One region of the Propionispora hippei DSM 15287 genome, then DNA from elsewhere that is predicted to be linked to it. Evidence: riboswitches for the same ligand, from Rfam matches in the RefSeq annotation. Region 1 holds a riboswitch; each other region holds the start of a gene.
The links. A riboswitch is a leader RNA that binds a small molecule or an ion and turns the genes downstream of it on or off. The one in region 1 is predicted to bind fluoride.

Region 1 (13,384 bases):
TATCCTGGACTTAACCAACGGTTAGCGCATTTTCCCCACGATAATAAACAAAGGCACAGACACTAGCTGAACGGCAACGGAAAAAGCAATCAGCATCCCCACCGACAGGTCGTACAAATACCCCATGCCCGCACTGCCTAAAAACCAGGCAAAACCATAAATGCTATTGAAAAGGCCGTAAGCAAAGCCGCGTCGATCTATCGGTACCATTTCCGCTATGGCGGCACGCATGATGGACTCATGGGCTCCCATGCCAATTCCCCAGAAAACCATGCCGGCAAAGGCCAAATAAATATTGACACCAAATACGCAAGGAGCAAAGAAAGCCGACAATACTGTTGCAAAAGCAAGAACGCTCAACCCCTTCCGGTCGAAATAGCGTCCGAAAATTAAGGCCGACAGGGCGGCTACCCCCATTGACACCGAATAAAAAATAGGAATGCCCACAGCCGGCACAGAAGAGGTCACGCCGAAATGATATGCAACCAAAGGAAAATCAGTATAACCAACAGCAACCAGCGAAGTGGCGGCGAGATAGAGCCAGAACTTAGCGGATAGCTTTGAAGAAGCTTCACCCTTCTGTTCCAAGACTACATAGGGCTTGGGATAGGTAATCCGGGCATAGGTCAGCGTCAGCAAGCAAAGTACCATCGGAAGCGCCAGCCAGGCAAAGCTCACCCGGTAATCACCCCGTAAGTACATAATGCCTGCAACGAGCAGTGGACCGGTCATCGCACCAATTTGATCCAGTGCTTCGTGCATGCCAAAAGCCCAACCGCGGCCAATATGCTTTGCTACGTTGGAAAGCATGACATCACGCGCAGGATTGCGAATGGCCCGCCCCATTCGTTCCAAAACCATTAATATGGCTGCAGCCATCCAGTTATCAGCCAAAGCAAGCAGTGGTACTGCCACCAGATTGATGATATAGCCCCATATGGTAATCAGCCAGTATTGCCCTGTCTTATCACTCAATTTGCCAGAAAAAAGCCGAACGCCATACCCGACAAATTCTCCTAAACCGGCAATGATGCCAACATTTGCTGCGCTGGCTCCCAGGCTGTTCAGGAAAGGCCCTGTAATGCTGCGGGCACCTTCGTGAGTCATGTCGGCAAACAAGCTAACAATTCCCATCAGCAAAACAAACTTTAGCGCTTTGGATTTATCCAACTCTTGTTCGAACACATTCGCCACTCCTCTCGTTATTCTGTTGTCACTGATTTGCCGGCTTAGCTGTGGGGAACAACAATTCTTATCATGCTTGGGGACAAATTCAAATCCGGAAAGCACTCCGTTTTTCAGCTCCTTTTTATCCCTAACACATCTGCTTATTGAAAGAAGCACTATGCTGCAAAAATTCATGGCAAGCATCTTTTCAATTAGACACTTAAAAAGGAAAATAAAAAAACAGCCGACAATTCCTACAACAGTAGAAGTCATCAGCTGATTTCAGCATTCCGGATTATTCCGCAGGGGAACTTCATCCCTTTTATGATCAGTATAGCAGTTGTATCAGTTCAGCACAACCGGGAGAAGCTTCCTTATGCGTATTCCTGCTGAACACATCCTGTACCCACTCCTGCACAAACTCTAGCAACAGCTTAAATCGTTAACCACAAAAAAATAGCCGCGGCCATGATTAGATCGCTATCATTATGTACCATCATCCATTGATAAGTATCTGACGGCTTGTTGTCCATAAGAGAAACAGATACTAATAATAGCCCCAAGTATAGACCCTAGGATTACTCCTATTGTGAAAGCCTCAATCTTTCTTTCCATAAAACTTGGCTCCGGTCTAAGAAGTCTGCAGCTACTGCATCTCCCTAACGCCTGTTCATAACGTTGGTTTTCCCGTTCCTGTCTTACATGCCATTCTTTTTCGCCTTCCTTAAGACGCTGGCTTTATATAATCTTTATTTGCACCTGACCTGGTGGTTGTTGTTTCACTCACTCAACTGACTAAAGTCTAAAATAAAATACCTCTAACCGGAGTTAGAGGTATTTTCACGGCAACTTAAAAAATTTATAGGATAATATCCCGATCGTCATAATGCCGCAAAATATCATAAGATAAACTAAAGTAAGCACCAGCCGCACCACCTTCTCAATAATGTTCTGATAAGTTAGTTTATGCAGCAATCAGAATTATAGCCACAAACAAAAATCCCTCCATCCTGAAAGATAAACCAGCATAGAGGCATTAGCCTGACCACCGTACAATGTCTACGTGTCATCATCAGAATCTTCATGGTGCAACTTTTTTTGAATAGCTGGTCTCAATAGGTAAAACTGTAATTCTCTTTGATACGCCCATGCCGCGATTGAATACCAAACTAAAAAAATAAAAAAGAGTAAAAACTTACCTTTATATTCAATCAATCCGTAGTTCTGGAATACAATTCCTATGATCTGACCTAATGCAGCAAATGACGGTACATATGCTAACAAAAAGAATTTGCGTTTCGGCATAAAATAAAAGAAAATGCCAAACGTAATTCCCCATGAGACTGGCGTCCAGGCAGAAAAAATTCCAAAAATATTAAATGGACCCATATTTTTGTACTCTATAAGCCCAGTATAAGTAAGTATCACCACCAGAATAACATCCACAATACTTCCTAAGACAAGCCCATAAAGGAGATAACGTTTATATTGTTCTTTAGGTATTAATAAAAGATATGTACCCCCGACCAGGAACGCAAAGATCATGTAGATATAACTTATATCCATTTTCTCACCTCCTTCGGCTTTACTAGTTTTACTAATCTTTAATCAATTATGCACAGGAAAAAACCTGGCAGCAGAAGCCATCATGCTAATAGAAAAAACACCTCCACCCTGGCGCTCAACCCAGAATGGAGGTATTAATGTTACTCTGCCGGTAATGGAATCACTTCAAAGCTAATGATCTTGTCAAACAGCAAATACTCCTTGCTGCTAAATGCTGTAGTAAGCTGATAGCTAAGAGTATCACTGTTACTATGCGAATTCAGCCAGCCTATAAACCCGTTAATATCTCTCATAGGCAACTTATACTCCCGTTCACTGGAATCAATCATCGTAACCCGAAGCAAGCCCTGGCCCTCTTCTACAGGTGTCGCCTGCGGGGTAGCCGAAGCCTCATTAGAAATTACACCTTCACCATCCCCATTTACAGCGGCAACCACATAATAATAGGCCGTGCCATTTGTTACGTTGGTATCCACGTATGAGGTGCCCGCTATAGTAGTTGCAATCGTTTCATGGGGACCGCCTGCTGTCGTTGAGCGTTTTACATTGTAGCTAGTAACGTCGGTAACTGCATCCCAGTTGAGGGTTACTTGGGAATCGCCAGGGATTGCGGTTAGGTTGGTAGGTGCAACCTGTAACATATAGCCAGTAGCATCTATATCTACCGCATCCCACAAAATATATTTATTGTTGGTAGCTTCATTGCTTATTACAACATTGTGTATTTTTAATTCTAAATCTAGCTTTTCAAAGTCTAAACATTGATGGGTTGCTGTCGAACTGTTTATACTGTATGTTCCTACTCTTTCTCCATCTATTGTAACAACTAGATTATTAGATCTTGTGCTATTAGGCTGAGCAATAATACGTAATTTTGCCCCATAAAAACTAAATATAATCTTGTCAGTTAGATTTTCGGAATAATGCCAACCTCCTTTGTAAAAAGCTGATACATCACCGTTTTGAGTAGCTATCCAATTACTTCCGCTGTATGAAAATACGTTATCTGTATTATCATACCGTCTCCATCCTGCCTCCGGTGTTTTTAACGATTGCCCTACTGTTGCCATTTTTACATTCCTCCAATTATTTTATTTGAGAACCGCCATAGTCAAGGAACTCTTGTTCCCTAATCTGTGTTTCCTGTACGTCGGCTTTCATGGGATACATTCACGCAGCGTGTAATATTAAACGGGCCTCCTTTTCACCATTTTTATATTATGTAAACTAAAAACATATTGTTACAAGAAAAAGCTCCTACCTGGCTATTAACCGAGATAGGAGCAAAATTAAGGAGATATGTCCAGTTGCAATTTTAGACTATTAACTGTTTTACTTCTTTCTTGTTGATATTATCCCGGATTTTCCACGCTGTCGCTAAGCTCTGTTTTGATGCAGTCAAGCACGTCAATGCTGCTGATTGTTGCTATCCAACCTCAGAAAAATCTAATTAAATAAAATAGCAGTATCAGGTATTTACCTATATTCCATTCTTATCCGCCGGAATCAGGCAGGCCAGAAAATATTGATTTGGCTGATACTTTAGTAGCAAAAAAAGCACACAATCCCCGCAGCATAAAACTGCAGGGATTGTGTGCTTTTATTTCATTACTGAATTATTCTACCGTTACGCTCTTGGCCAGGTTTCTCGGTTTATCTACGTCGCAGCCACGGGTAATGGCGGCATAGTAGGCGAGAAGCTGCAGCGGGATAACGGCCAGCAGCGGTGCCAGATACTTGTGGGCATCCGGGATATAAATGGCATGGTCCACATAGTTGCGAATCTGGTCGTCGCCCTTCATGGCAATCCCGATGACCACCGCATCGCGGGCTTTGACTTCCTTGATGTTGCTGAGCATTTTTTCATACACATCCGGCTGTGTCGCCAGCGCAATGACCGGTACGCCTTCGATAATCAGCGCCAGGGTGCCGTGCTTCAGTTCACCGGCCGCATAGGCTTCAGCGTGGATATATGATATTTCCTTAAGTTTCAGGGAACCTTCCAGCGCCACACAATAGTCCAGGGCACGGCCGATAAAGAATACATCTTCGTTAAAACCGTACTGCTGGGCAAAGGTTTTGATCGGCTCCACATCCTCGAGGATTTCATGGGCCTGGGCCGGCAGCTCGCGCAACCCCTGAATCAGTTCCTTCACCTGTGCCGCCGCCAGGGTTTCGCGTAAAGCAGCGATATAGATGGACAGCATGCACAAGGTTACCAACTGGGTGGTATAGGCTTTCGTGGAAGCCACGGCAATTTCCGGACCGGCCCAAGTGTAGATCACATGATCGGCCTCACGGGCAATGGAAGAACCGACAACATTGGTAATAGCCAGTGTTTTGGCACCCAGCCGTTTGGCTTCTTTCAAACCGGCCAGCGTATCCAGCGTTTCACCGGACTGACTGATGACAATAACCAGTGTTTTGTCATCCACCAGCGGTGAACGGTAGCGGAACTCAGAGGCCACATCGACCTCGACCGGAATACGTGCCAGGTTTTCCAGATAGTATTTGCCGACAATGCCGGCATGATAGGCCGTACCGCAGGCAACAATAGCAATCTTGTTAATACCGGCCACTTCTTCCGGTGTCCATTTCAGCTCGTCAAAGATAATGTGGCTATCGTCTTTTGCCAGGCGTCCCGACATGGTTTCGCGTACAGCTTTCGGCTGTTCATATATTTCCTTAATCATGAAATGTTCGTAGCCGCCCTTCTCGGCTGCTTCGGCATCCCAGTTGACTTCAAATACTTTCTTGGTAATCGGCACACCCTGACGGTTCATGACCCATACCGAGTCCTTAGTCACAATGGCCATTTCACCGTCGCTCAGGATATAGGTCTTGCGGGTACGGCTGATGATGGCCGGGATATCGGAGGCCACAAAATTCTCCCCGTTGCCGAGACCAATAACCAGCGGATTATCCTGCTTGGTGCAGATAATCTTGTCCGGTTCATGTTCCGTCATGAATACCAGCGCATAGGAGCCTTCAATCTCGGTCAGAACTTTCCGTACGGCGGCTTCAAAATCGCCCTCATAGTATTCTTCCACCAGATGAGCCACCACCTCGGTGTCGGTTTCCGAGCTAAACACATGACCCTTGGCGATCAGCTTCTCTTTGAGGTGCAGGTAGTTCTCGATAATCCCGTTGTGAACCACCACGAATTTTCCCGAGCAATCGGTGTGGGGATGGGAATTTACATCGGAAGGACGCCCATGCGTCGCCCAACGGGTATGCCCAATGCCGATGCAACCGATAGGAGAATCACTTTCTACTTTCTTCTTGAGGACGCCTAACCGGCCAACACTTTTTTCCACATTGATTTCCTTACCGTCAAATACCGCAATACCGGCCGAATCATAACCGCGATACTCCAGCTTGGTCAACCCTTCAATCAAAAAAGGTGCCGCCTGTTTAGGGCCTATATATCCAACAATACCACACATGTATATTTATCCTCCTACATACGCAAATAGACATAATAATTATATTCAGTTGTCCCTGCACGAATCTTTTTGTCCCACAAGTTGCCTTATGGTTTTGTAGATTACATAACGACCTGCAGTGGCCGAGAGGCATCCGCTGACAATATCGATAAACCTCTACCTCGTCTGCTTGCCTGATCATTTCCGCATCTTCGGCAAGCACCAGCGCTCTTGTTTAGTTTTAACCAAATGACTTTACACTATCCATATCTCACCTCCCCTTATCAATGTATATGCAAAGGAGCACCGCAGTGCTCCTTTGCATATACATTGTAATATAATTTTCCTCGGCGGTCAACCAATACCCACCGACCATTCCGGGATATCAGCCTTGTTCTTTCTTCACTACGTCGGCAATCTGTTTTACAATCCGTTCCAGCTCAGGCAAAGCCGGTCCTTCGGCCATAACCCGGATCAGAGGCTCCGTACCGGAGGGTCGAACCAAAATCCGTCCGTCTTCGCCCAGCTCCTGCTCACCGGCAGCAATGGCATCGGCGATTCTGGTGTTGTCCTGCCAGCCGTCCTTGGTGCCTACCCGGATATTGACCAGCATCTGTGGGAACCGGGTCATCACCTTAGCCAGTTCAGACATCTTCTTGCCGCTTTCCGTCAGGGCACTGATCAGTTGCAGCGCCGTCAGCACACCGTCACCGGTGGTGCTGTGATCACCGAAAATAATGTGGCCCGACTGTTCGCCGCCTAATGCATAGCAATATTCGCGCATGGTTTCCAGCACATAGCGGTCGCCCACCTGGGTGATCAGTACCTTGCCGCCTGCCTTTTTGATGGCCTGGTGCAGGCCGATGTTGCTCATGACTGTAGCCACCAGCGTATTGTCCTTCAGCTTGCCTTGTCTCATCAGCTTTAGTGCACAGATAACCATCATCTGGTCACCGTCCACCAGGGTACCGGTCTCATCCACAGCCAGACAGCGGTCGGCATCACCGTCATGGGCGATCCCCAGATCGGCCTGCTGCTCTCTGACTGCCTGCTGCAGTCCTTCCATATGAGTTGAACCGCAGTTGGCGTTAATATTGGTTCCGTTCGGTTTATTGTGCAGCACAACAACCTGCGCTCCCAACCGTTTCAGAGCGACCGGCGCCACCTCATAGGCAGCTCCCTCAGCACAGTCAAGCACGATTTTCAGACCGTCAAAGCGGCAATCGACCGTACTTACCACATAATCAATATATTCTTTAATCAAGTCGTGATGGTGCAGGATAGTACCAATCGCCTCACCCGTCGGGCGCGGCATGGTATCGGCTTCGGCCAGCACCAGCTCTTCCAGCTTTTCCTCGACAGCATCAGGCAGTTTATAACCGGTGCCGGCAAAGAACTTAATGCCGTTATCGGGATAGGGATTGTGTGAGGCAGAAATAACGACTCCCGCCTGACCGCCGTGTTTGCTGGTCAGATAGGCTACCGCCGGTGTCGGCACAACGCCCAGCAGTACCGCTTTGCCGCCGGCCGAACAAATTCCCGCTGCCAGGGCCGCTTCCAGCATCTGCCCGGAAATACGGGTATCCCGGCCGATATAGAAAACAGGCGAACTATGTTCCTGCCCGAAAAGTGTCGTGGCCGCCCGCCCCAGTTTAAAGGCCAGCTCTGCCGTAAGCTGCGTATTGGCAACCCCGCGCACACCGTCTGTTCCAAAAAGTTTCCCCATAAATGATGATTCTCCCTTCCTGCACTTTACCGTGATGTATATTTTCTGATGACCGCGGCTGCCGCATGCAGCCCGTCCAAAGCAGCGCTCATAATCCCGCCCGCATAGCCGGCACCTTCCCCAATAGGGTACAAACCGACCACACTGGCAGACAGATAATTTTCGTCCCGTTTCAGCCGCACCGGCGCCGACGTTCTGGTCTCCACGCCGGTCATAACCGCGCCGGGCTGAGCAAAGCCCCTGATCTTCCGGTCAAAATCCGGCAGAGCCTGAGCCAGCGTAGCGGTGACAAAATCGGGCAGGCATTTCCTAAGTTCCGCATCCCTGACCCCGGGCCGGTAGCTGGGTGCTGTCAGATAGGCCGCCGGCGCCATACCGGTCAGGAAATGTCCCACCGTTTGGACAGGAGCCTGATAATTAGCCCCGCCACACTGAAAAGCCAACTGCTCATAGTGGCGCTGAAAGGCAATCCCACTCAATACTTCGCCGCCGCAATCCTCCGGATTGACATTGACCACCAGAGCACTGTTGGCAATCCCCGAAGCACGGCTGTAATGGCTCATGCCGTTAGTGACCACACCGCTCTCTTCTGAGGCGGCAGCCACCACCAACCCGCCGGGGCACATGCAAAACGAATAGGCTGTACGTCCTATGGCCTTGTGGTGATACACCAAGGCATAGTCGGCCGCCCCCAGGGCCGGATGCCCGGCCATAGGCCCATACTGGGCCTGATCGATCAGCGACTGGGGATGTTCAATACGCACGCCGATAGCAAACGGTTTTGCCTCCATAGCCACGCCCTTGCCATACAGCATATGATACGTGTCGCGAGCACTGTGACCGATGCCAAACAACGCTACCGAACAGGGAATCAGGCGGGTTTCATTCACCACCAGCCCCTCCAGACAACCGTCTTTGATTACCAGGTCAGTGACACAGGCGCCAAACTCGACCTCGCCGCCCAGCGCGATAATGCGTTGGCGGATACGCTTCACCATCTGCCGCAGCTTGTCTGTCCCGATATGGGGCTTATGAAGATAGCGAATCTCCGGGTCCGCTCCGGCTTCAACAAAAATATCGAGTACTTCCCGCATATACGGGTCCTGTACCCGGGTCGTCAGTTTTCCGTCGGAAAATGTGCCGGCCCCGCCTTCGCCAAACTGTACATTAGATAGCCCGTTAAACTGGCCGGTTTGCCAGAAATGAGCCACATCGCGGGTACGGGTTTCCACATCCTGCCCCCGTTCCAGGACCAGCGGACGGTAACCGTATTCGGCTAAGGTCAGCGCCGCCAGCATACCGGCCGGTCCCAGTCCCACAACGACCGGACGGGCGGTCAGCACTTCCTGTCCCGGCACAAGCGGCGTTTTGGCCTCTTCCTGCAGCAGAGCAACGTCCTTGTCTCCCCGCAGGCGGGACAGAACCTGGCCTTCGGGCAAACGGGTTTTCACTTCCAGCGAATAGACAAAGGTAATATTGTTTTTTCTTCTGGCATCCAGCGCCCGGCGGCTAATGACCGTTTCGGTCACGGCCTCCACCGGGATTCGCAGCTTTTTCGCCGCCAGCTCGGCTAATGACCTGGTACTGTCAATGGACACCCTGAGATTGGTTATACGTAGCAAATGGTTTCAACCACCTTATACTATTATTCCATGAAAATCACGACCATCTTTGCGGTCTTTTTTGCTCACCACTTCGTTGTCGTCAACCGGTGGAGGAACCACTACACCTCATTCCTCCGCCTTGTAGCGAACAAAAAATCCTCGCAAATCTCATCACGTTTTTCAGGGGATAATAGTATTGTATTACTGTTGTGCCGGCCCCGTGAACCGGGTACCGAAGATTTGCCAAAACACATAAAAAACCGGCTGTATAGCATGTATAGCATGACTGCACCTCATCTATTATATACTATCGCCGGTTATAGGAAAAGTATGTTATTCAGTTACGGTCAATCCGCATTCAGGGAACCGCTGAATTAATTAACCTGTCAATCGAGCGACAAGTCTTCCTCAGAGCGGGCACTACAAATCAATCAGTGATTTCTTAAGGAAGTTTCGGCTTAACCGGCTCACTGTTGCGGGTTATCTCGATATGCAGGATAATGCTGCTACGAGCGGCAGTGATATTTTCACCCAGTTGCAGTTTGACTTCACGGTTGACATTTTTATCAATGCCGGACAGATTGACCGGTTCGGTATAGACCGCGTCAATTTTACCGATTTCTTTCGGATCACCGGAAATTTCCACTTTGTCCGGTTCGGTCGTAATGCTCTTCAACACAATGCCTGGCCCCAGTTCTCCCGACAGAATGGGTTTTATATCCACCGTCTTTTTCGTCATATTTTGGACCAGATTCATGTTGACCGTCACATTGGAAGGGCTTAACAGCACCCCTTCCTGCTTTTTGCTTTCCTTATTAAGCGGCGTTACCGGCACGCTGGCAGTAAAGTCAGTCGTTTGCCCCTCCACATCTACCGTAGCGACCAGCCGGTCCACCGCGTTAATCAGGCTGCGCGGCCCCTGGATGGTGATCAGATCGGTGTCGGCTGTCACCTTCCCAACAACCATACCGGGCGGCAACGAGCCGGTAAAGCGGATTTCCACAGGCATCCTTTTGCTGGAAATCGGGTCCAGCGTAATAGTCACCGTATCCGGTGTAATCTCCAGAAGCTCCAGCCCGTTAGGCAGCGTAGCGCTGACCTGGGCGGTATATTTGCCTTCGGTGGCGTTTTTCAAATCCAGATAGGCCTTCACATCCTGGGGCCGCAAACCGTAAATCAGGCTCCGTGAACCCCGGACCTTGACCTTGACCTCATCGGGAACATCCATTGCCGCCAGCGTGGTACTCAGACTGTGAATTTCCAACGGCACCTGCAAACTGGTTTCAATCGGGGGGTTTTGCTCGTTCATTACATAAATCCAAAGAACAGCGGCCATAATCAGGGCCAGTATTTTAGGAATAATATGCTTCCCTGGCATTCTATCCATTATGACGACTGCCTCCAGTTTAAATAATCGGTGATCTTAACATGTTTTTTGATGGTAAACAGCGGGCGCAAATGCTCCCGCAGACTCTCCATGTCCAGATGGCGCAGCAGCCGGCCGCCTCTGGCCAGTGAAATAATGCCCGTTTCCTCGCTGACCACGATAACTACCGCGTCGGTTTGCTCCGATATGCCGATAGCCGCCCGGTGCCGTGTTCCCAGCTCCTTGTTGAGGCTGCGGTCTTCCGTAAGCGGCAAAAGACAGCCGACGGCAATGATGCGGTCGCCGCGCAGGATTGCGGCTCCATCATGCATCGGTGTATTGGGAATAAAAATATTGATCAGAAATTCATTGGATACCAGGCCATCCACCTTAATCCCTGATTCGATGTAATCGCTTAAGCCGGTTTCCTGCTCCAGCACCAATAGCGCACCGATTTTATTTTTTGACAGTACAGCAATACCCTTGGCCATTTCGTCGACCAACAGTTCCGCTTCCTCTTCATTTAAAAAGACCCGCTTGCGAAACACATTGCCCCGCCCCAATTGCTCCAGCGCCCGCCTAAGCTCAGGCTGAAACACCACCGGCAAGGCTACCAGAAAAGCCGTCATCGTCTTTTGCATCAGCCAGTTGATAACATTGAGATCAAGCCATTTACTGACCAATGTAGCCATTAATAACACCATAAGTCCTTTAACCAGTGCCAGTGCCCGTGTGTCCTTAATCATCACGTACAGCTTATAGAGCACAACGGCTACCAGCACTATATCAACAATGTCCAGCAGACCGATTGTCGATAATATCCCCCGAATTTGCAGCAGCATACCATAAACCCCTTATTAATTATATATAAAATAAATAGTTCACTACATTATTCTACCCAGTATCAGGAAAAACCTTTAGCCAATTTTGCGAGTTTATAAAAAAATATCTCCGGCCCAGTGGTTTGCCCACTCTGAAAGCATAATTGCTTCACAGTTTTTTTTCCGCAATGCTTTGTTGTCGCCGGTTTACATATATATGATATGCGCACCTTCTCCGCCAAAACCTTGCAAAAAATTCCCGCGAATTATTTTACGCTTTCAGAACGGACAGACCACTAGCACCGGAGATATTGCTGCTAAAGAGCAACTTATCCTTTTGCTACCGTTTCGACCCAGCCAAATTTGTCCGACTCCCCACCTTGCTGCAGCCCTGTGATATAGTCAAATAACCGCTGCGCCAATTTTCCTGTCTGGTTATTATTTATCGTTATCTTATGTCCCTTCCAGGAAAGCTCGCCAACCGGCGAAATGACGGCTGCCGTACCGGAGCCGAAGACTTCCTCCAGCGTCCCCTTGGCGTGGGCTTCGTACACTTCCTCAATGGAAATCTGGCGTTCCACCGCGTTGATGCCCCAGTCCCTGAGCACCTCCAGCACCGTCCGGCGAGTAATGCCGCTTAGGATGCTGCCGTTTAAAGCCGGCGTAATCACTTCGCCGTTGATTTTGAACAGAATGTTCATGGTGCCCACTTCTTCTATATATTTACGGTGAATGGCATCCAGCCACAGCACCTGGGTAAAGCCTTCTTTCTTGGCTTCCACCTGGGCTCTCAGGCTCATGGCATAATTGGCCGGCGTTTTGGCTTCGCCCAGGCCGCCCGGCGTAGCCCGTACATATTTATCCTCCACCTTGATGCTGACCGGATTAAAGCCCGCCGCGTAGTAGGCGCCGACCGGCGACAAAATGATAAACAAACGGTAGGTATCGGATACCTTAACACCTACATACGGATCGGTGGCAATAATGAACGGCCGGATATAGAGCGAGGTGCCGCGCTTATGGGGAACCCAGTCCTTCTCGGTTTCCAGCAACTGAAACAGTCCGGCTTTCACTTCTTCCACATTAATCCGCGGAATACACAGATGATCGGCGGAACGGTTGAAGCGGTTCAGATAGTCATTCACCCGGAAGACAACAATCCGGTTATCCTCGGTCCGGAAGGCCTTGATCCCTTCAAAAATAGCCTGCCCGTAGTGCAAGGTCATGTTGGAGGGAGAAGCCTCAAACTCCTCATACGGCACAATTCTGGCCGAATGCCAGCCCTTTCCCGTCTCATAATCCATAACAAACATGTGATTGGTAAAAATCGTGCCAAACCCCAGCTGTTCTTCCGACGGTATGGTGCGCAAAATCTCTGTCATGGTTACTGGAACTGCCATTATTAAAGCCCCCTACTTATTTTTAGTTTGAGCCAGAGGCTGGTTAAAGATCCGGGGCGTACCGCCCGCTTTGGTCTTTAACCAGCCTCAATATCTTTCAGAATATGAAATTACCGCGAAGCTACTCGTTTTTATTCATTATATGTTGCCTTTTGTATACATGTCAAGTGTTGTTCGTTCTTTATTCATCATATTTTGGGCAACTGTAAGCTCTTGTCTCACTTGCGCGGACGATGTACCGCCATAGGAGTTACGGGCATCAACACAGGTTTCAATCTTGATGGCTTCCAGAATATCCGCCTCAAACAG
Region 2 (5,348 bases), on a different contig from region 1:
CCAAGCTGCGGGGCTATACGCAGGCGAAATTGTTCCTGGCCGAGCAGCTACGGCTGCAGCGCGAAGCTCTGACAACGCTGGGCCGGGAAGAAAGCGGGCGACGGTGCGGGGAGCTATTGGTAAAGCTAGCGGAAGACCGGTTCATACTGGCCGTAGTCGGCCAGTTCAAACGGGGCAAGAGCTCGCTGATGAATGCGATCATTGGGCGCGAACTGCTGCCTACCGGTGTGCTGCCTCTTACCTCGGCGATAACGGTGCTTAAGTACGGCGCTACGGAACGGTTGGTGGTTCGCCGGGAAAATTCGCTGTTCCCCGATGAACTGCCTGTTGCGGCGCTGGCCGACTATGTTACCGAAAAGGGTAATCCGTCCAATCAAAAAAAGGTAAAGACCGCCACGGTCGAATTGTCTGTTCCCTTTTTGCGGCGCGGCGTTGAATTTGTTGACACACCGGGTGTCGGCTCGGTCGTTGCGGCCAATACGGCAACCACCTACGGCTTCTTACCCGAATGTGACGCCGTATTGTTTGTCATTAGCGTGGATACGCCGCTGACCAGTCTGGAGCTGGCCTTTCTCCGGGAGATCCGGGAATATGTGAACCGGATTTTCTTTGTTGTGAATAAGCTGGATCTGGTGAGTCCTGCCGAACAGGAGGCGGTACTAACGTTTGTGACCGATACCATCCGGCAACAAACCGGGGGCGCTGCGATAAGGGTCTTTCCCGTTTCCGCCCGGCAGGGACTTGCTGCCCGGCTGACCGGTGACCTGGCCGGCTATGAACAAAGCGGTATGAAAGCGCTGGAAGAAACCCTGGCTGCTTTTCTGGCGGAGGAAAAGTCGCAGGCCTTCCTGGCGGCGGTGCTGCATAAGGCGCTGCAAATAGGGGATGCGGCGATGGAGCAGGATTTCTGCCAGGAAGCCGCCGGACCGGGGGATAGTGGACAGGCCAGAGAAAAGCCAGCCGGTACGGCCCGGCGCGATAGCTCTGCTGTGGCGCTGGTCATGGCTGTGCAGGCAAAACTGGCGGCTTTGGCTAAACGGATGCAGGAAAATCAGCCGGCAGCGTTGTTAGCCGGCGACTTTCTGCCAGGGATACCGTTATCCGCCGAGGCAGTAAATCCGGCGGCCTTCGCCGTGCCGGCACCCGCCCCGGCAAAGCGCTTGCCCGAGTTGGGGGGCAAGGGCTGCCCGGTGTGCCGGCATTTGGAGAACTATGGGCGGGAATTCTTCCGCCGCTGGCAGTACCAGATCACCATGCAGGAACAGGACCAGGCCGGTTTTGCCGCGGAACTGGGCTTTTGCCCGCTCCATACCTGGCAGCTGCTCGCCTTAGCTTCGTCCCACGGCGCTTCCGTCGGTTATGCGCGGCTGGCTGAAGAGGCCGCCCGCCGTTTGCATCGGATCAGCGACGGGCCAGCCAGGGAGGAGAAGCTGCGGCAACTGGTGCACGATTCCCGGAATTGCCGGGTCTGCCGGCTGCTCCGCCAAGCCGAGGCGGATTATATCGGGCAGCTTGCCGTCTGGCTTGGCGAAGCTGCCGGGCGGCGCTGGTATCGACGTTCCCAGGGCGTTTGTCTTCGCCATCTTAGTTTACTGGTGGCGGCTGTTGCCGCAGACGATCAGCGGTTTCTGATTGATCATGGGGCGCAGCGGTTTGAAGAGGCGGCGGAAGATATGCGCAGCTATGCCCTGAAGCATGAAGCGGTCCGCCGGGAGCTGCAGAACCGTGATGAGGAGGAGGCTTACCGGCAGGCGGTCATCCATCTTGTCGGTGAACGGTATGTGTGTATTCCCTGGCCGGAGGACGGAATCCTATGAGCGGACCACGTATCCAAGCTGCCCTTGGCAAATTGCGGGCCTTGCGCGAAGGGGACGAGGCGATAGCCGAGCTGATCGACTGTGGACAAGCGGCTGTGGGGCCGCTCCGTGAATTTTTGTTCAGCCGTGAGCCCTGCGGCCTATTTCAACCGCGCTGTCAGGCTGTAGAGGCTTTGGTCAAGCTGGGGGCCAAAGCAGTACTGCTTGAATTTTTAACCGCTCCGCGAAGTTTCGCTGATCCTGTGGAACAGGCCGGTGAGGATGCCGTGTTGAGTTTTGTTGCCCGTGCGTTGACTCGCTGGCCGGACGATGCGACCTTTTTGCTATTGTTGGCGGTGGCAAAACACAAGCTGCTGCCGGGTATTGTGGATGCTTTGGGTGAGTACCGCCGAATGGACGCCCTGCCTGTTTTGGCTGCCGCCCTGGCTGAGGACTTTTGCCGGTCGGCGGCGGAAACGGCTTTTCGCAAGCTGGGGCCGGCCGCTTGTTCCTGTTTGCTGTCTTTGGCCGTTCGGACAGTGCCTTTGGCGGATGTGGAACTCGAATCCAGCCTTCGGCTCCGGCGCAGTGCGCTGAATCTGTTTGATGAGCTATACCCGCGCCAGGCAGTACCCCAAACGGTGTGGGAACTGGTGCTGGATGCTGATATCCAGGTTGCCTTGACCGCCTGCTCCATCTGTCTGGCGAGAGACTCCGGCGCTGGACGGGAAAAAGTGCTGCTGCGCCTGGCCGAACTATGGGAAAGCGGTGACTGGGCGGTTCGTATGGCAGTGGAGGAGTTATATTAGCAAGATGTGCTCCCGTATTCGGGTTACAGGTTTAATAAAGCAGGTTCAATAGAGCATTGACTGAATTGTTTGACTATTGTACAATGAATATATAATAGGTATAGGAAAAGGCGATGGAGTTCGCCATAAATCCAACCGAGGATAATGACTCCTACCATATGCGGTAGGAGTCTGTTTTTTTGTCTTAAAAAGCGTGTACCGTCTATTTATTGTACGTTACAGAATCCATATAGGGAGAGGGGAGCCTTGCAGCGGTCAAGCTAGAGCATTTAAATATAAGAAGAGGCGATGGAGTTCGCCATAAATCCGATCAGGAATAATGACTCCTACCATATGCGGTAGGGGTCTATCTTTTTGTCTTAAAAAAAGCGTGTACCGTCTGTTTTTATTGCCGGCGACGGTGAAGTCGCAAGGGAATGGCGGCGGAGCGAAGGGCAGTGCTTTATAGAAAGGGGATGATAATCTGGGGAAAGGGAACCGTGAACCGTAAGAGGCAACAGACTGAGGGGGTGGTGCTTTAGCTGGTTTTACATGGATTAGTGGGTGATAGTAAGAAATCATATTTTTAATCAATAGAAGGAGGAGACAGCATGCGTGATTCTGTTTGGGGAGAATATTTAGCTGAAGTGATAGGGACTGCTTTTTTGATCATGGGCGGTACCGGGGTCGCTGCCATGGCGATTTTGTACGGATCGTTTAGTGGGGACTATTGGGGTATATGTGTCTTATGGGGATTAGCCGTAACCTTTGCCGTTTATCTTGTCGGAGCCATATCGGGCGCGCATTTAAATCCGGCGGTGACTATTGCCTTTGCCATATATGGCGGGTTCCCCTGGAAAAAAGTATTTGGTTTTATTATTGCCCAGGTGATTGGGGCGTTTATCGGCGCGGCAATTACCTATCAGTTGTATTCTCCCGTTATTGATGCGTATAATATTGTGCACAATACTACCCGTGATGCGGCGCAGGGACTTACCACGGCAGGTGTCTTTTTTACCAGTCCCAATGCAGGAATTACAACAGGCCATGCGTTTATTGACCAAATTATATTAACGGCAGCCCTGGTAATAGGCATACTTGCTATTTCGGACAAATGGAATACAAACAGTCCCGGTGCCAACACAGCTCCCCTGATGGTTGGCCTGCTGGTGGCATTAGTCGGTGGTTTTGGCGGGCAGTTAGAAGCCTGGGCTATTAATCCTGCCCGTGATTTGGGACCGAGACTGTTTTGCTGGTTAATGGGCTGGGGACAAAACGCGTTTCCCGGTATCCAGGGTTATTGGTGGGTGCCGTTGATTGCTCCCGTGATTGGCGGTATTCTGGCCGGAGCTATCTATAGCTTTCTTTTGCAGCCGTTTATGCCGGGAAACCCGGAGCGTGTTAAAGCGGCAGGCATTATGAAGAAGGCTGAAGCCAACTAAATTTAAAGAGGGTAGTTGCTGCGTACCCGTCATCGTTCGTATACCTGCGGCAGGTTTATATTGACGATGGTCCAGGCAGCCTGGTATAATAGGTCCATAATTCAATTAACAGCGGCGATGGAGTTCGCCTCACCCTTTTTGCAGACGCTAATGACTCCTACCACTTAAGTGGTAGGAGTCTATTTTTTTGCCTTGCGCTTGATAGTGACAATAAGTCTTGTCCCTGGGAGGCAGGAAAAGTGCTCAGAAAATAGGTAGCTTGTTGAAAGATCAGACCAGCTTTGTAGCCCAATCGGTTCGCTCAGGAGTAACTCCAATTTGGTTTTTTTAGTAGTCTAGCCAGAGGACGGCGATGGAGTTCGCCATAACCCCGCAGTGAAAGTAATGCGGTAATAACTCCTACTTTACTATTACTATGGCCAGGGCCGGTAAGCTTATTACTGGTCCTGGGCCGGGAAGGAGGCAATTGCAGAGGGGATAAAGTTTTTCCGTTATTGCGTAGTGTTAGCTATGAGCCTCGTTGTCAAAGCTTTGTTCAAGTGAATGAGCTTTGCGGCGGCATGGAGGTTTTGCCCGTGCCGGAATCGGCGATAACACCCTGCAGTTAAGTGCGTGTCTCGGAGTGAAATGATGCTAGGCGAGACTTTGTTATGGTGGCTGACGGAGGCTGTGGAGTGGATTGGAGGAGTAAGTAGCATGTTGCAGCTTGAGCTGGAATATCTGTTTAATCTTATTTTCTTTGCCATATCAATATTTTTGGGGTTATGGCTGATGGAGAAGGTTGGTAAGAAACGGTCCGGTATTTGGCAAGACCGGGCGAGGCTGGCCGTTGTGCTGGCCTTCGGCGCTACCCTGCTGCATTTGGTTGTCCGTGCGGCGGTTGCGCTGGCTTATATCGTAGGGCTTCCGGCGAAACTGTAATGCGAATAGGATATGAGGTCAATGGGAAGGAGGAATCTTGGTGCCTAAAATTGCAAGTAAGGCTAAGCGCTTGCGAATTTATATTGGCGAGGATGACCACCGGAAACGGCGGAATTTGTATAACTCACTTGTGGAAAAGGCAAAAGAACTGGACATGGCGGGAGCAACCGTACTGCGGGGAGTGATGGGCTATGGGGCGAATAGCCGGATTCATACAGCTACCCTCCTGGATCTGTCCAGTGATTTGCCTGTTTTGATTGAGATTATCGACAGTGAGGAGTATATTGCCAAGCTGCTGCCCTTTTTGGATGATGCGTTGGAAGAAGGAATGGTTATGATTGATGATGCGGAGGTTATCAAATATGGCCGCCAGTTCTCCAAGGAGCAGTAGCGGAGTTAAT
Region 3 (13,384 bases), on a different contig from region 1:
TGTCTGGGATTTCTGATTGACATTTTCTGCTGTTTCTATTACTATTAAATTGTAATATATGAATAATTAGATTTAATGTTTTTATACTGTTCATAAAAAGCAGAAGGCAGAAAGGCGGGAGGATGCTATGGCAAGAAGGATATCCCGGTTTGTATTGTGGGGAGGGCTGTTGGCCGGCCTGACGCTGCTGGCAGCCGGCTGCGGCGGGCCGGCCAAGCCGGTTGCTGCCGATGTTAAGAAACTGGCGGGACCGATTACGGTGACGGTCGTGCAGATGGCACCGGCCGAGCGATATTATGAAACGGCAGGGACGGTAAAGGCCCATGTAGTCAGTAAAGTGGCGCCGAAGATCATGGGAGCAGTGACCGCGGTATATGTACAGTCCGGGGACTTAGTGCAAGCCGGCCAGGTCTTGGCTGAGTTGGCCGACACGGAAATTCGTCAGCAAGTGGCGGCGGCGGAAGCCGGTTATCGGGAGGCCGATAAGGGTTTGCAACTGGCCGAGCGGAACCGTGCGCTCCAGGCGGTTACTTATGAGCGATATGAGACGCTATACAGGCAGGCAGCTATTTCGCGTCAACAGGTGGATGAAATTCGCACGCAGCATGAGCTGGCCCAGCTTGCCTATGAACAGGCGATGGACGGACGGGACCGGGCCGGTGCCATTTTGGCTGAGGCTAAGGCTGGCAGTCGTTTGGTTGCACCGGTTAGCGGAGTTGTGACCGAAAAAAATCTGGAGATTGGCAATATGGTGCAAGCCGGAGTGCCGGTCGTTACCGTAGAGGACAATCGCGCTTTCCTGGTCGAATGTTACGTGGCGGCTGGTTCGGTGGATAAGGTTCAACCTGGGATGGCGGCCTGGTTTGATACGGCCGGTGGCAGAACCATCGCCGGTACGGTGAAGGAGGTCGTGCCGGCCGTCGATGTAGCCAGCCGTTCGGCACTGGTTAAAATTTCCTTGGCTGATCGGACGGTAAAGACCGGAGAATATGGCAAGGTCCGGTTCCTGCTTGACCGGCAGAATATGTTGTCTGTGCCGCAGACGGCGGTAATTGCCAAGGGACAACTGACCGGCGTCTATGTACTGGATGGGCAGGAGCGGATTTGGTACCGCCTGGTGCGTCTGGGCCGTCAGTATGGCAGTGTGGTGGAGATCATCAGCGGTCTCCAGGACGGTGATCTGGTTGTCACTGGCGGGATGGAATACGCGACCGACGGCGCGCTGGCCGGGGAGGTGAACCGGCTATGAAAGGGCTGGGTTTTGCCGGCAGGATAGCCAGTTATTTTATAAATTCCAAGCTGACGCCGATTCTGGTGGCAGCAGCCTTGCTGCTCGGCATTTTTGCCGTTACCCTGACACCGCGGGAAGAGGAGCCGCAGATTGTTGTGCCGATGCTGGATGTGATGGTCAGCTATCCGGGTGCAACAGCCGCCGAAGTGGAAAACCGGGTAACAACACCGATGGAGCAGCTATTATGGGAAATACCCGGCGTGGAATACGTGTATTCCATCGCCAAACCGGGCAGCAACCTGACCATTGTCCGCTTCAAGGTCGGTCAGAGCGCCGAGGACAGTCTGGTTAAACTGTATAATAAGCTAATGGCCAATTATGACCGGATACCACCCGGAATGTCGCAGCCTTTGGTTAAAATGCGCTCTATTGATGATGTGCCGGTACTGGCACTTACTTTGTGGAGCGACAAACCTGGCTACGACGGCTATGAACTGCGCCGGGTAGCGGCGGAACTGGCTGCCGAGCTGAAAAAGGATGAGGCTGTTTCGGAAATCAATATAATCGGCGGACAAAAGCGCCAACTTCGCATCCAGCCTGATCCGGTGCGGCTGCAGGCTTATCATTTGACCTGGGACCGGATTGGCGGGGCGGTTGCCGGGGCCAACGCACTGCTAAGCAGCGGTAATATCCAGCAGCAGAACCGGGAAGTGAAAATGGAGACCGGCCGGTTTTTGAGCAGCGCTGCCGATGTGGAACAGATTGTTGTCGGGGTGTATGACAACCGGCCGGTTTATCTGAGACAGGTGGCGGATATTCTGGACGGTCCCGGTGAACCTGACCAATATGTATTCATGGATGTTGGCGCCGGCGGTGCCTTAAAGGGATTGAGCGCGGCAGGGCCGGGGCCGTATGAGGCCGTCACCCTGTCTCTGGCCAAGCAAGCGGGCGCCAATGCCACCGTTATTGCCGAACGGGCCCTGGCGAAGGTGGAGCGGTTGCGCGGCGGCATTTTGCCTGCCGGTGTACAGGTCACGGCGACCCGCAACTACGGAGACACTGCCAAAGAAAAATCTGATGAGCTGTTAGAGCATATGCTGATTGCCACCGTATCGGTTGTTATTCTGATCGCGCTGACGCTGGGCTGGCGGGAAGCCGGCGTAGTCGGTGTGGCCGTGCCGGTGACGCTGGCCTTGACGCTGCTGATTAGTTATTTGCTGGGGTATACACTCAACCGGGTGACGTTGTTTGCCCTGATTTTTTCCATCGGTATTTTGGTGGATGACGCCATTGTGGTGGTGGAGAATATTCACCGGCGGTTTACGCTGGCCGGCCGGGCCGATCAGGAAACCGCCGTTCAGGCGGTCGATGAAGTTGGCAATCCGACCATTTTGGCTACCTTTACCGTGATTGCCGCGCTGCTGCCGATGGCCTTTGTTTCCGGTCTGATGGGACCATATATGAAGCCTATTCCGGTCGGCGCTTCCGCGGCTATGCTGTTTTCCCTGCTGGTGGCTTTCATGGTCAGTCCCTGGCTGGGTCTCCGTCTGCTTCGTTCGGCGGCGCATCAAGCACCGCACAGCGGCAGACCGGGTGCTGTTCAGCGCCGCTATGCCGCTGTCCTGCAGCCACTGCTGGACTCGGCCGCCAAGCGACGGCTGGTATTGGCCGCTATCGGCGGTCTGCTGGTCTTGGCGCTGTTGACCATCCCGCTTAAAGGGGTGGAGGTGAAAATGTTGCCTTTTGACAATAAAAGCGAACTTCAGGTAATTATCGATATGCCGGAGGACAGTACGCTGGAACAGACGGCAGCGCTGACCAAGGCCTTGGGCGCGTACTTAAAGACGGTGCCGCAAATCACCGATTTCCAGAGTTATGTCGGAACAGCGTCACCCTATAATTTTAATGGTCTGGTACGGCATTATTTTCAGAGGTCCGACGCTAGCAGCGCCGACATTCAGGTGAATTTTGCCGCTAAGAGCGACCGCCGCGAGCAAAGTCACGAACTGGCGAAGCGCCTGCGACCTGAGTTGGAGAAGATCGGCAGCGCCTACCGGGCACGGCTCAAGGTGGCGGAGGTGCCGCCAGGACCGCCGGTGCTGAGCACTTTGGTGGCGGAAGTATACGGGCCGTCGCAAGCCGGACAATTGGCGGTTGCCCGGCAGATTCGCGATATTTTCAGACAGACCGATGGTGTGGTCGATGTGGACTGGTACGTGGAGGAGGACCAGCCCAAGGTCTGGTTTGATGTAGACCGTGAAAAGGCCGCTTATCATGGCCTTAGTACGCAGGCGGTGGCGAGCGCCTTGCAAGCGGCTGTCAGCGGCAGCCGTATTGGTCTGGCGCACCTGCCTGCGGAGAAGGAGCCGGTGGAGCTCTTTTTGCGCCTGCCTTATGTCGAGCGTGCAGAGCTTACGGCAGCTTCCCTGGAGCAGCTTTCGTTGACCGGCAGCAATGGCGCGTTAGTACCGTTGTCCGAGCTGGTGCGGCAGCGGGAGGGTATGGAGGAAAAGACCATTTACCATAAGAATTTAAAACCCGTTACCTATGTAATCGGTGATGTGGCCGGCAAACTGGAAAGCCCGGTCTATGCCATTCTGGCCATGAAGGATAAAATCGCCCAGGTCAAAACGCCGGAGGGCTATTCGATTCGCCAGTATTCTGCCGAATCGCCCTGGCTGGGAGACACCTATGCCATGAAATGGGACGGCGAATGGCAGATTACCTATGAGGTGTTCCGCGATATGGGAGTTGCCTTTGCCGCCGTGCTGGTTTTGATTTATGTGCTGGTAGTGGCCTGGTTCAAGAGCTTTCTGACGCCGTTGGTCATTATGGCGCCCATTCCGCTGACCTTAGTCGGTATTCTGCCGGGACACTGGCTGTTCGGCGCCTTTTTTACCGCCACCTCAATGATTGGGTTTATTGCCCTGTCGGGGATTATCGTCCGGAATTCTATTTTGCTGATTGACTTTGCCCAGGCGTCGCAGCGGGAAGGAAAATCGCTGAGGGAGGCATTGCTGGCGGCTGGCGGTGTGCGGTTCCGTCCCATTGTGCTGACGGCGGCTGCCGTGGTGGTCGGTTCCTTTGTTATGTTGTTTGACCCGATCTTTCAGGGTCTGGCGATTGCCATGATGTTCGGCGCCGTGGCGGCAACCGGACTGACCCTGCTTGTGGTACCGCTGCTCTTTTATGAATTCTTTGGACGAAAATCTGGCTGAGTGCGCCGGTACCGGTATCATCCCCGCCAGCCTTACTAACAGGCCTGGCGGGGATTGGTCTGTCAAGTTGTGTAGTTCCTGTCTTTTCTGGAGTTTTACGAAAGGCGACGCCTCCCCGAGAAAGAAGGAACCTTTGGCGGCAAGGCGAATAAAATAAAGTAGTAAGCTATCCATTTAGTACTTTACTTTATTCGATATATCGTATAAACTAAATATAACAATATAATGTTTAATAGATTTGTTTATAATAGCGAGGAGGATGCAACTATGGGGAAAAAAGTGATTATTGTCGGCGGTGTGGCCGGCGGGGCATCGGCTGCCGCCCGCCTGCGCCGTCTGGATGAGCAAGCCGAGATTATCCTGCTGGAAAGAGATGAGCACATTTCGTTTGCCAATTGCGGTTTGCCTTACTATATCGGCGAAACCATCCGGGAAAGGGATAAGCTGCTGGTGCAAAAACCGGAAGCCATGCGGGCGCGGTTTGCCATCGACGTACGGGTGAACAGCGAGGTGACGGCTATTGAACCGGCGAGGAAAATGATTCGCATCAACAGCCGGGAACGGGGCTGTTATGAGGAGAGCTATGACGTCCTGCTGTTGTCGCCGGGGGCTCAACCGCTGCGGCCGCCGATTCCGGGTATCGACAGCTCGCGGATTTTCACCCTGCGCAACATACCGGACACCGACCGCATCAAGGCGGTGGTAGACCGGGATAACACACAGCGGGTGGCGGTCATCGGCGGAGGCTTTATCGGCGTGGAAATGGCGGAAAACCTGCGTGAGCGCGGTCTTGCCGTAACGCTGGTGGAGGCGGCGCCCCATATTCTGCCGCCCTTTGACAGTGATATGGCTTTATTGATCGAACAAGAACTGCGGGACCACGGCGTAACCGTTCAGGTAGGGGATGGTGTGGCGCACTTTGCGGAACAGGCTGACGGGCTGCTGGTTACGCTGCAGAGCGGCAGGCAGATTGTTGCCGATATGGTGGTGCTGGCTATCGGTGTGGCGCCGGCCACCGGTTTTCTAAAGGACAGCGGCGTTGCTCTGGGCAAACGGGGCCATATTCTGGTCAATGAGCATATGGCGACCAATCAGCCGGATATTTATGCTGTTGGCGATGCCGTGGAGGTTGTGGATTTGGTGACCGGTCAGCCGGCTGCCGTGCCGCTGGCCGGTCCGGCCAATAAGCAGGGGCGCATTGCCGCCGACAATATAGCCGGTATTCCCAGTGTCTATAAGGGGACGCAGGGCACGGCCATCTTAAAGGTGTTTGATCTGACGGCTGCCGCTACCGGTAATAACGAACGAAGCTTAGCACGCCTGCAGGTGCCGTATCAGGCTATTTATGTACACCCCAATTCCCATGCTTCCTACTATCCGGATGCACTGCAACTAACTATCAAGCTGTTGTTTGGCGACGATGGTAAAATCCTTGGCGCCCAGGCGGTAGGACCGGAGTCGATTGATAAGCATATTGATGTGCTGGCTACCGCTATCCGCCTGAAAGGCACGGTCCAGGATCTGACCGAGCTGGAGCTGTCCTACGCCCCGCCGTACTCGTCGGCGAAAGATCCTGTCAATATGGCCGGCTTTGTTGCCGAAAATATTCTGACCAAGCGGCTGGAGGTATTCACCTATGATGAACTGGCCGGCTTTGATCCGCAGACCACCGTGCTGGTGGATGTCCGCTCTCCCCTTGAGTTTGCCACCAATGCGCTGCCGGGCGCGGTCAACATTCCGACCGATAGTCTGCGCAGCCGCCTTGCTGAGTTGGATAAGAACAAGCTGATCCTGACTTATTGCAAGGTCGGCCTGCAAAGCTACATTGCCGCCCGCATTCTCAGCCAGCACGGCTTCCGGGTCAAGAGCATGAGCGGCGGGTATAAGGCGGCAGCCCCGCGCCTGGCTGAAGGGCAGCCGCCGGCTGAGGTGACGCAGCCTGCCGCGAAGCCGCCTGCTGTACCAGCGGCAACGGCTGAGCCGGATCTGGTGCTGGATGCCTGCGGTCTGTGCTGCCCCGGTCCGTTGTTGCGGGTAAAGGAAGCCATGGACGGCCTGGCAGTGGGGCAGATTTTGCTAGTCACGGCCTCGGACCCCGGTTTTTTTGAGGATATTAAGGCTTGGTGCCTGCGGACCGGCCACACGCTGCTGTCGCTGCAAAAAGAAAAGAACCGGATTGTGGCCCGCCTTCAAAAGCAGGCAGCGGTGCCTGGCGCCGCCCCGGCCTGCACTGCGCCGGCGAAAGATAATAAAACCATCGTCGTTTTCAGCGGCGATCTGGATAAGGCTATGGCCGCCTTTATTATCGCCAACGGCGCCGCCTCCATGGGAAAAAAAGTAACCCTCTTCTTTACCTTCTGGGGACTGAACATTTTGCGCAAGCCGGAAACGGTGCCGGTGGCCAAGGGCTTTCTGGACCGCATGTTTGGCTGGATGATGCCCCGGGGCAGCAAAAAACTGACCCTGTCTAAAATGAATATGCTGGGGATGGGCACGGCGATGATGCGAATGGTTATGAACAATAAGCAAGTGGCTTCGCTGGAGGAGTTGATGAAGAGTGCCATGGCCGCCGGGGTGGAGATTGTGGCCTGTCAGATGTCGATGGATGTCATGGGCTTTAAGCCGGAAGAACTGCTGGACGGCGTAAAAATCGGCGGTGTGGGTTATTATCTCAGCGAGGCGGAAGACGCCAATGTCAATTTGTTTATTTAAGGGCCGTCTAAAATGACCGGATGCGCTGTGTGGCTGTGGCCGGATTGATTAACGGGTGTTGCCACTTTTCAGAGGACGAAGCCGGACAGAGAACAGAGAAAGTACGCCGCTTGGCCGATGCCAGGTGACGTACCTTCTTTATTTGCTTTTAATTAGGTGTGGTTACAGTCCTGGCAGGAAGAAGCCGGGGACGCCGGGCTGGCGGCGGGAGTACCGGCAATCAGTTCGCCCCGCAGATAGCGGAGCGCCAGTTGCTCCGGCGTAGCGGCCGGTGCTCCGCAGATCACTTTGATCCCCAGTTCGGCCAGTTTGCTTCTGGCTGCCTCGCCCAGACCGCCGGCAATGACGGTATGACAGCCCTGTTCGGCCAGCCAGCCGGGAATCGCGCCTGGCTTAGGGGGCGGGGTAAGCTCTTCCTGCTGTACGATCTGTCCCTTTTGGGCGCTGATTATGGAAAATACCGCACTATGGCCAAAACGCTCTCCCAGCTTTCCGTTGTCGGTGGGGATGGCGATTTTCAGCAGCCCGGTCTCTGTCGGAGTCGGGTTGCCGAGCTGCTGGAGCAACTGATCGACCAGGTGCTGCATATCTGTCTGTGTTTGATTATGGAGGCTGGCAAGGGCTTTACCGCTGTCGCCGGCCGTGACAATGGCCGGGTCGATGGGCAGGCGTCCTAAAAACGGCAGTCCGGCCGCGGCTGCCGTTTTTTCGCCGCCGCCGCTTTTGAAAATATCGTGGCGACTGCCGCAGGAGGGGCAGACAAAGCCGCTCATGTTTTCGATAATGCCGGCAATGGGGAGGTTGACCTTCCGGCAGAATTGAATGGATTTGCGGACATCGGCTAAGGCGATTTCCTGCGGGGTAGTAACAATGACGGCCTGGCAGCCGGTGACGGTCTGTGCGATGGTAAGCGGCTCGTCACCGGTTCCCGGCGGGCTGTCGATAATCAGAAAATCCAGCGGCCCCCAGTCGACATCGCCTAAGAATTGGCGGATCATGGTGATTTTGGCGGGGCCCCGGCAGATGACCGGATCATCGGGTTTGTCCAGGAGACCTTGGATGGTCACTACCCTCAGGGTCGGACTGTATTCGATGGGATAGATTTGCTCGCGGTCAGTCAATAACGGCAGGTCGTTCAAGTCGAGCAGACCGGCAATGCTGGGACCGTGCACATCAATATCCAGCAGGCCCACTTGGTAGCCCTGCTGACTGAGTGTTACGGCCAGATTGGCTGCTACAGTGCTCTTGCCGACGCCGCCTTTGCCGCTCATGACAATCAGTTTTTTAGTTACCTGATCTAAAAAACGGTGAATCCGTTCGGTTTGGGCAGCGAATTGCTGTGTAGGATTGGAATTACAAGACATGGACAGGTCATCTCCCTTTCTTGGTGAACATGGCTATTTCAGCGGGTTTGCCTGCTTGGCGTAGGCCGGGCTAGAGATTATTTTTGCGATATTATGTTTGTCGGGCGAGTTGTAATGCGGGAAAGGTGCTCGCTTATAGGTTTCCAAAGCCTGTGCCGATTCATCCATACGATTGTGGAGTGCTTTCCTGAATTGAGGTGAATGGAAGTTGACTGGAAATTTCTATTCCGTTATAATTTAATTGATAACAAAAATCATTATCGATTAAATTAAGCGATAACACCGGGGAGGGCAATAACATGGTTAAACAAAAGCTGGAAGGCGTTTCGGAAACGCTGTTAATTCCCCTATGGGCCAGAGCGGTGGAAACGAAGCGACCGGAGCCGATTATCCGGGATGACTTAGCCGTTCAGATGATGGAAAAGCTAGAGTATGATTTTGTAAAATTTGAAAAGGCCAGGCTGTCACAGATAGGGGTGGCGATCCGGACGGAACTGCTGGATAAAGCGGTCACTGCTTTTTTGGCCAAGCAGGCCGAGTCCGTTGTGATTAATCTGGGTTGTGGGCTTGATACCCGCTTTTTCCGTGTAGATAACGGCCGTGTTCACTGGTATGATCTGGATCTGGCCGAGCCTATCCGGCTGCGCCGCCAGTTTTTTTCCGAAACCGACCGGTACCGGATGCTGGAAAAGTCCATATTTGATCCGGCTTGGCCGCAGGCAATCCAGCGGGACGATAGGCCGGTATTAATTATTGCCGAAGGTGTGCTTATGTATTTTACCGAGCCGGAAATAAAAGAGTTGCTTGCCAGACTGGCCAGCGAGTTTCCCCAAGCGGAAATGCTGTTTGAAATCTTATCGCCCCTATTGGTAAAGAACAGCCGGCGCCATGACAGTGTCAGTAAAACGAATGCTTCCTTTCAATGGGGCGTAGCCAGTGGGAAAATGGTGGAAGCTTTGCACGAAAATATCAGGTTTCTGGAAGAATGGAATTACTTTGATTATCACCGGAACCGTTGGGGCTGGTTTGGCTGGCTGGCCTTGATTCCGGCTGGCAGACGGTATTTTAATAACAAAATTGCTCATTTGCAATTTGTGTAAGCTTACCTATAAATAAGGCGTTATGGTTTCTTCCCTACCGCCGCGAGATAGATGACAAATTCGTCGTTCCCATCCAGACCCAGTAACCGGTCGACCAGCGCTTGATCGTATATTCCGATGGCACAGGTTCCGGCGGCGATGGATTCACTGGCTAAATACAGGTTTTGGCAGACATGTCCGATATCTATCAGGATTTTTTTGTGGGCGGTAATATCATATTTCCACTCCGACCGGTAGGGCGTTGTACTCCAAAGAAATAACACCGCTGCTTTATTGGCAAAGTTAGGGACAAATGGCTGGTCCAGGGTAATCTCGTCTATTTTGTTTTCCAGCTTATCCAGTTCAAACATAAATAAGAGCTTATGCTCTATCGGGAGGTAGCGGTATACTCCTTTTTGGATATTTGCCACATTTCTAATCAACAGGTAGCTTTCAAAGGAATGGGTCGCACCGCTGCAGGGAACTGTTCTTAGTGTAAGGCCGGCTTTGTTCGTGCCGGTGATGCCCTGGGTCGCCCATAGAAGATAGGATAATTCGTCGAGGCTGAGCGGACAATCACCGTAAAGTCTGGTACTTCTTCGTTCTTTTATGCAAGTAAAGATATTTTTACTTGTCAGGGTACTTTCGCTTACTGCCGGGAGATCAATCAATTCGGCCTGCAGTTCGTAAGGCTTTACCTTTACCGGCTGGGGCAGACCCTTCTTTGCATCGGTTGTTATTTTCTTGAATTCGGCAAAGTTCGATTTTAAAAAGCTTCTGTGTTGATCAAATTTATCCACTTGACGCCAACTCCCTTAGCTGTATTTATAGTTGATGTATTTTCCGCATAGGAACTGGTAAATCCTGCTTGATTAACGATATGTTGTTATATATTTTTTTATATACACTATATATGGTGGTTGCGCTGTGCTTTAGCCAGTCTTGTATGACGTCCGGCCCTTTTGCCCGGAGAGAACGGCTCTGCTGGAAAATAGTGCAGCTGGAGCCGGAGGAATTGACAGAGGAAGCAGGGCTTGTTAGTATATAGAATATAAACTGCATTTTCCGGTGATGGAGTTCGCCGTAAAAGCGCGTAAGCGCTAATGACTCCTGCAGGCTAAAAAGCCTGCAGGAGTCATTTTTTTTTATAGGCGCCGATGATGTGGTCGTCAAGCGTGGGGAATGAAGAATAGCGGCTTGGTACTTTGCTGTTGATGGGTTACCGTGTCTGCCGGTAAGAAACAGGGGTTTAAACAGGGAGGTGTTTTTATGAGCTTTAGTATACTGTTTGCGGAACATGCCGGGCATTTGCGAAGGGAAATCAGGGAAGAACCGGCTTTTTTCCGGGATTTGAATCTGGACCAGATTGTGGAGGCCATCACGGCCGGCAAGCAGGAATATGATTTAAAACCGTTTTTTTATATTGCTCTGCCTGATGAGGAAGCCGTCCGGTATCGCCAGGAAGTCATGCAGGAGCTTGGCAATCAAACTCTATTGGCCGCTATCCGTTCGTTCGCGGACAATATGCGGGCTATCCGCGGGTATCTTGGCTCCGTCGAAAAGCTCTATTATCATTACCATAAAGCGGGTTGGTTTCTCGAGGCAGTAGACCGGTATTGCGCAGCCGTTACCCGTTTGGCAGAGGACTTGAACGCTGCCGGGTTACGCTCCCGCGGCTTTTTAGCTTTTCGCGAATATGTTGCGGCCTATGCCCGCGCCGAAGAGTTTAGGGCGCTTGTAACGGAGACCCGGGAGCTTAAGGCCGAATTAACTGCCATAAGATATTGCCTGCTCATCAAGGATGGTGCCATCAAAGTTCGCCACTATGAAGCAGAGGCGGATTACAGTGTTGATGTGGAAGAAACCTTTGCCAAGTTTAAGCAGGGAGCGGTACAGGATTATAAAGCGAAGTTTGCCAGCGGGGTGGGCATGAACCATATTGAAGCGCAAATATTGGATTGCGTAGCCCAATTGAATCCCGACAGCTTTGCCAGGCTCGACGCTTTTTGCGAAAAATATAGCCGATTTCCCGATGAGACATTGGTTATGTTTGACCGGGAAGTACAATTTTATATGGCTTACCTGGAACATACTGATCAGCTAAAGCAGGCGGGCCTGCGGTTTTGCTATCCACAGCTTTCCGCTACCTGTAAGGAAATTTACAATTACGACGGGTTTGATCTGGCTCTGGCCGCTCAACTGGTTGGCCGGAAGGCAGCCGTTGTGTGTAATGATTTTCACTTACAGGGCCGTGAACGGATTATTGTGGTAACCGGTCCGAACCAAGGCGGCAAGACAACCTTTGCCCGTACGTTTGGCCAACTGCATTATCTGGCTGGGTTGGGCTGTCCTGTTCCGGGGCGGCAAGCAAAACTCTTTTTGTGCGACAGGTTGTTTACGCATTTTGAAAAAGAAGAAGACATCAACAATCTGCGCAGCAAACTGCAGGATGATTTGGTAAGAATTCATGATATTCTTGACCGGGCTACGGCAAACAGCATCATTATTATGAATGAAATCTTTACCTCCACCACGTTGAACGACGCCGTGCTGTTGGGCAGGAAGATTATGCAGCGAATCATGGAACTGGATTTGTTGTGTGTTTGTGTAACCTTCATCGATGAATTGGCCGCGTTAAGCGAGCAAACCGTGAGTATGGTGAGTACCGTAGTGCCCGACGATCCGGCCAGGCGAACGTACCGGATTGTGCGAAGGCCTGCCGACGGCCTGGCCTATGCTATATCTATTGCCGAAAAGTACCGGCTTACCTATCGCTTGCTAAAGGAGCGCATACCATCATGAAAGCTTTTCTTATGTATAGGGACCGTGACTTTAATTTGCAACAGGCCCTGCCGGCCAATGCTGACGACCTGGTGCAGGATCTGGAATTGACTACGTTGTTTCAGGCCATGGCTTCCGGTGATCAATTTCTCTTTGATGTGGCCAGGAAAAGCCTGTTGTGCGGGACGGAGGATATAGACACTATTCTTTATCGCCAGGCTATTCTTAAGGATTGTCTGAACAATCCTGCTGTGGTCAGAAAGATGTACCTTATTGTCACAGAGGCCATGGAGGAAAAAAAGAAAAAGCTCTATTTCAGCATTTTCGGCCGCTATCCGGCAGGCATTCTGTATAGCGCACGGGAAGCCCTGCAACTGTTTCTGGCCTGGCTGAAACAACTTAAGCAGCTGGCTGATGAATATGCCGGTAACTTTGAATCGGAGGGCTTTCGGGTGCTTTTTGCCATGCTTCGGCAAGAGCTTGCTGATGACTATTTTGCCCTGGTACAGGAGCATTTGCGGCACCTCCAGTTCCGTAGCGGCGTGCTGGTCAGCGCTGCGCTGGGCAAGGGCAACGAGGGGACCGGCTACACCCTGCATAAGGTCCAGGATAAAAAGCAAAGCTGGCTGGAGCGGCTCTTTGCTCAGCAGCCGCCGGCCTATACGATCCATATCCATGAGCGGGATGAAGCCGGTGCCAGGGCGCTGGGAGAGTTAAAGGACCGGGGGATTAACCTGGTTGCCAATGCCCTGGCCCAGTCTGTGGAGCATATCAACAGTTTTTTTGCCATGCTGCGGACGGAACTGGCTTTTTATGTCGGTTGCTTGAATTTGCGGGAGAAACTTGCCGCCAAGGAGGAGCCGGTTACTTTTCCCGTTCCCGTAGCCAGCCAGGAGCGTTGCCTTTCCTTTAAGGGGCTGTATGACATTTGCCTGACCTTGCTCCTGGCGCAGCGGGTGGTAGGCAATGACGCGCAGGCCGATCAGAAAAACCTGGTGA

Region 2: another riboswitch for fluoride. It lies ahead of F3H20_RS17630 (MIP/aquaporin family protein); the one in region 1 lies ahead of F3H20_RS09545 (MFS transporter).
Region 3: another riboswitch for fluoride. It lies ahead of F3H20_RS17650 (MutS-related protein); the one in region 1 lies ahead of F3H20_RS09545 (MFS transporter).

What each region holds. Positions count from the first base shown of each region.
Region 1 covers NZ_FQZD01000013.1:108,948-122,331, forward strand. The annotation lists gene F3H20_RS09545 (MFS transporter) at 22-1,185, opposite strand; fluoride riboswitch at 1,424-1,497, opposite strand; gene F3H20_RS09550 (hypothetical protein) at 2,227-2,733, opposite strand; gene F3H20_RS09555 (fibronectin type III domain-containing protein) at 2,874-3,803, opposite strand; gene glmS (glutamine--fructose-6-phosphate transaminase (isomerizing)) at 4,350-6,179, opposite strand; gene glmM (phosphoglucosamine mutase) at 6,544-7,884, opposite strand; gene F3H20_RS09570 (NAD(P)/FAD-dependent oxidoreductase) at 7,911-9,506, opposite strand; gene F3H20_RS09575 (CdaR family protein) at 9,931-10,875, opposite strand; gene cdaA (diadenylate cyclase CdaA) at 10,875-11,696, opposite strand; gene F3H20_RS09585 (branched-chain amino acid aminotransferase) at 12,005-13,075, opposite strand; gene argH (argininosuccinate lyase) at 13,214-13,384, opposite strand, start outside.
Region 2 covers NZ_FQZD01000047.1:398-5,745, reverse strand. The annotation lists gene F3H20_RS17640 (dynamin family protein) at 1-1,817, shown strand, start outside; gene F3H20_RS17635 (hypothetical protein) at 1,814-2,605, shown strand; fluoride riboswitch at 2,706-2,766, shown strand; fluoride riboswitch at 2,881-2,941, shown strand; gene F3H20_RS17630 (MIP/aquaporin family protein) at 3,196-4,026, shown strand; fluoride riboswitch at 4,131-4,193, shown strand; fluoride riboswitch at 4,366-4,435, shown strand; gene F3H20_RS17625 (hypothetical protein) at 4,723-4,947, shown strand; gene F3H20_RS17620 (DUF190 domain-containing protein) at 4,988-5,338, shown strand.
Region 3 covers NZ_FQZD01000047.1:6,383-19,766, reverse strand. The annotation lists gene F3H20_RS17680 (efflux RND transporter periplasmic adaptor subunit) at 128-1,249, shown strand; gene F3H20_RS17675 (efflux RND transporter permease subunit) at 1,246-4,449, shown strand; gene F3H20_RS17670 (DsrE/DsrF/DrsH-like family protein) at 4,717-7,161, shown strand; gene F3H20_RS17665 (iron-sulfur cluster carrier protein MrpORP) at 7,314-8,525, opposite strand; gene F3H20_RS17660 (class I SAM-dependent methyltransferase) at 8,825-9,625, shown strand; gene F3H20_RS17655 (SagB/ThcOx family dehydrogenase) at 9,646-10,404, opposite strand; fluoride riboswitch at 10,663-10,724, shown strand; gene F3H20_RS17650 (MutS-related protein) at 10,874-12,406, shown strand; gene F3H20_RS17645 (MutS-related protein) at 12,403-13,384, shown strand, end outside.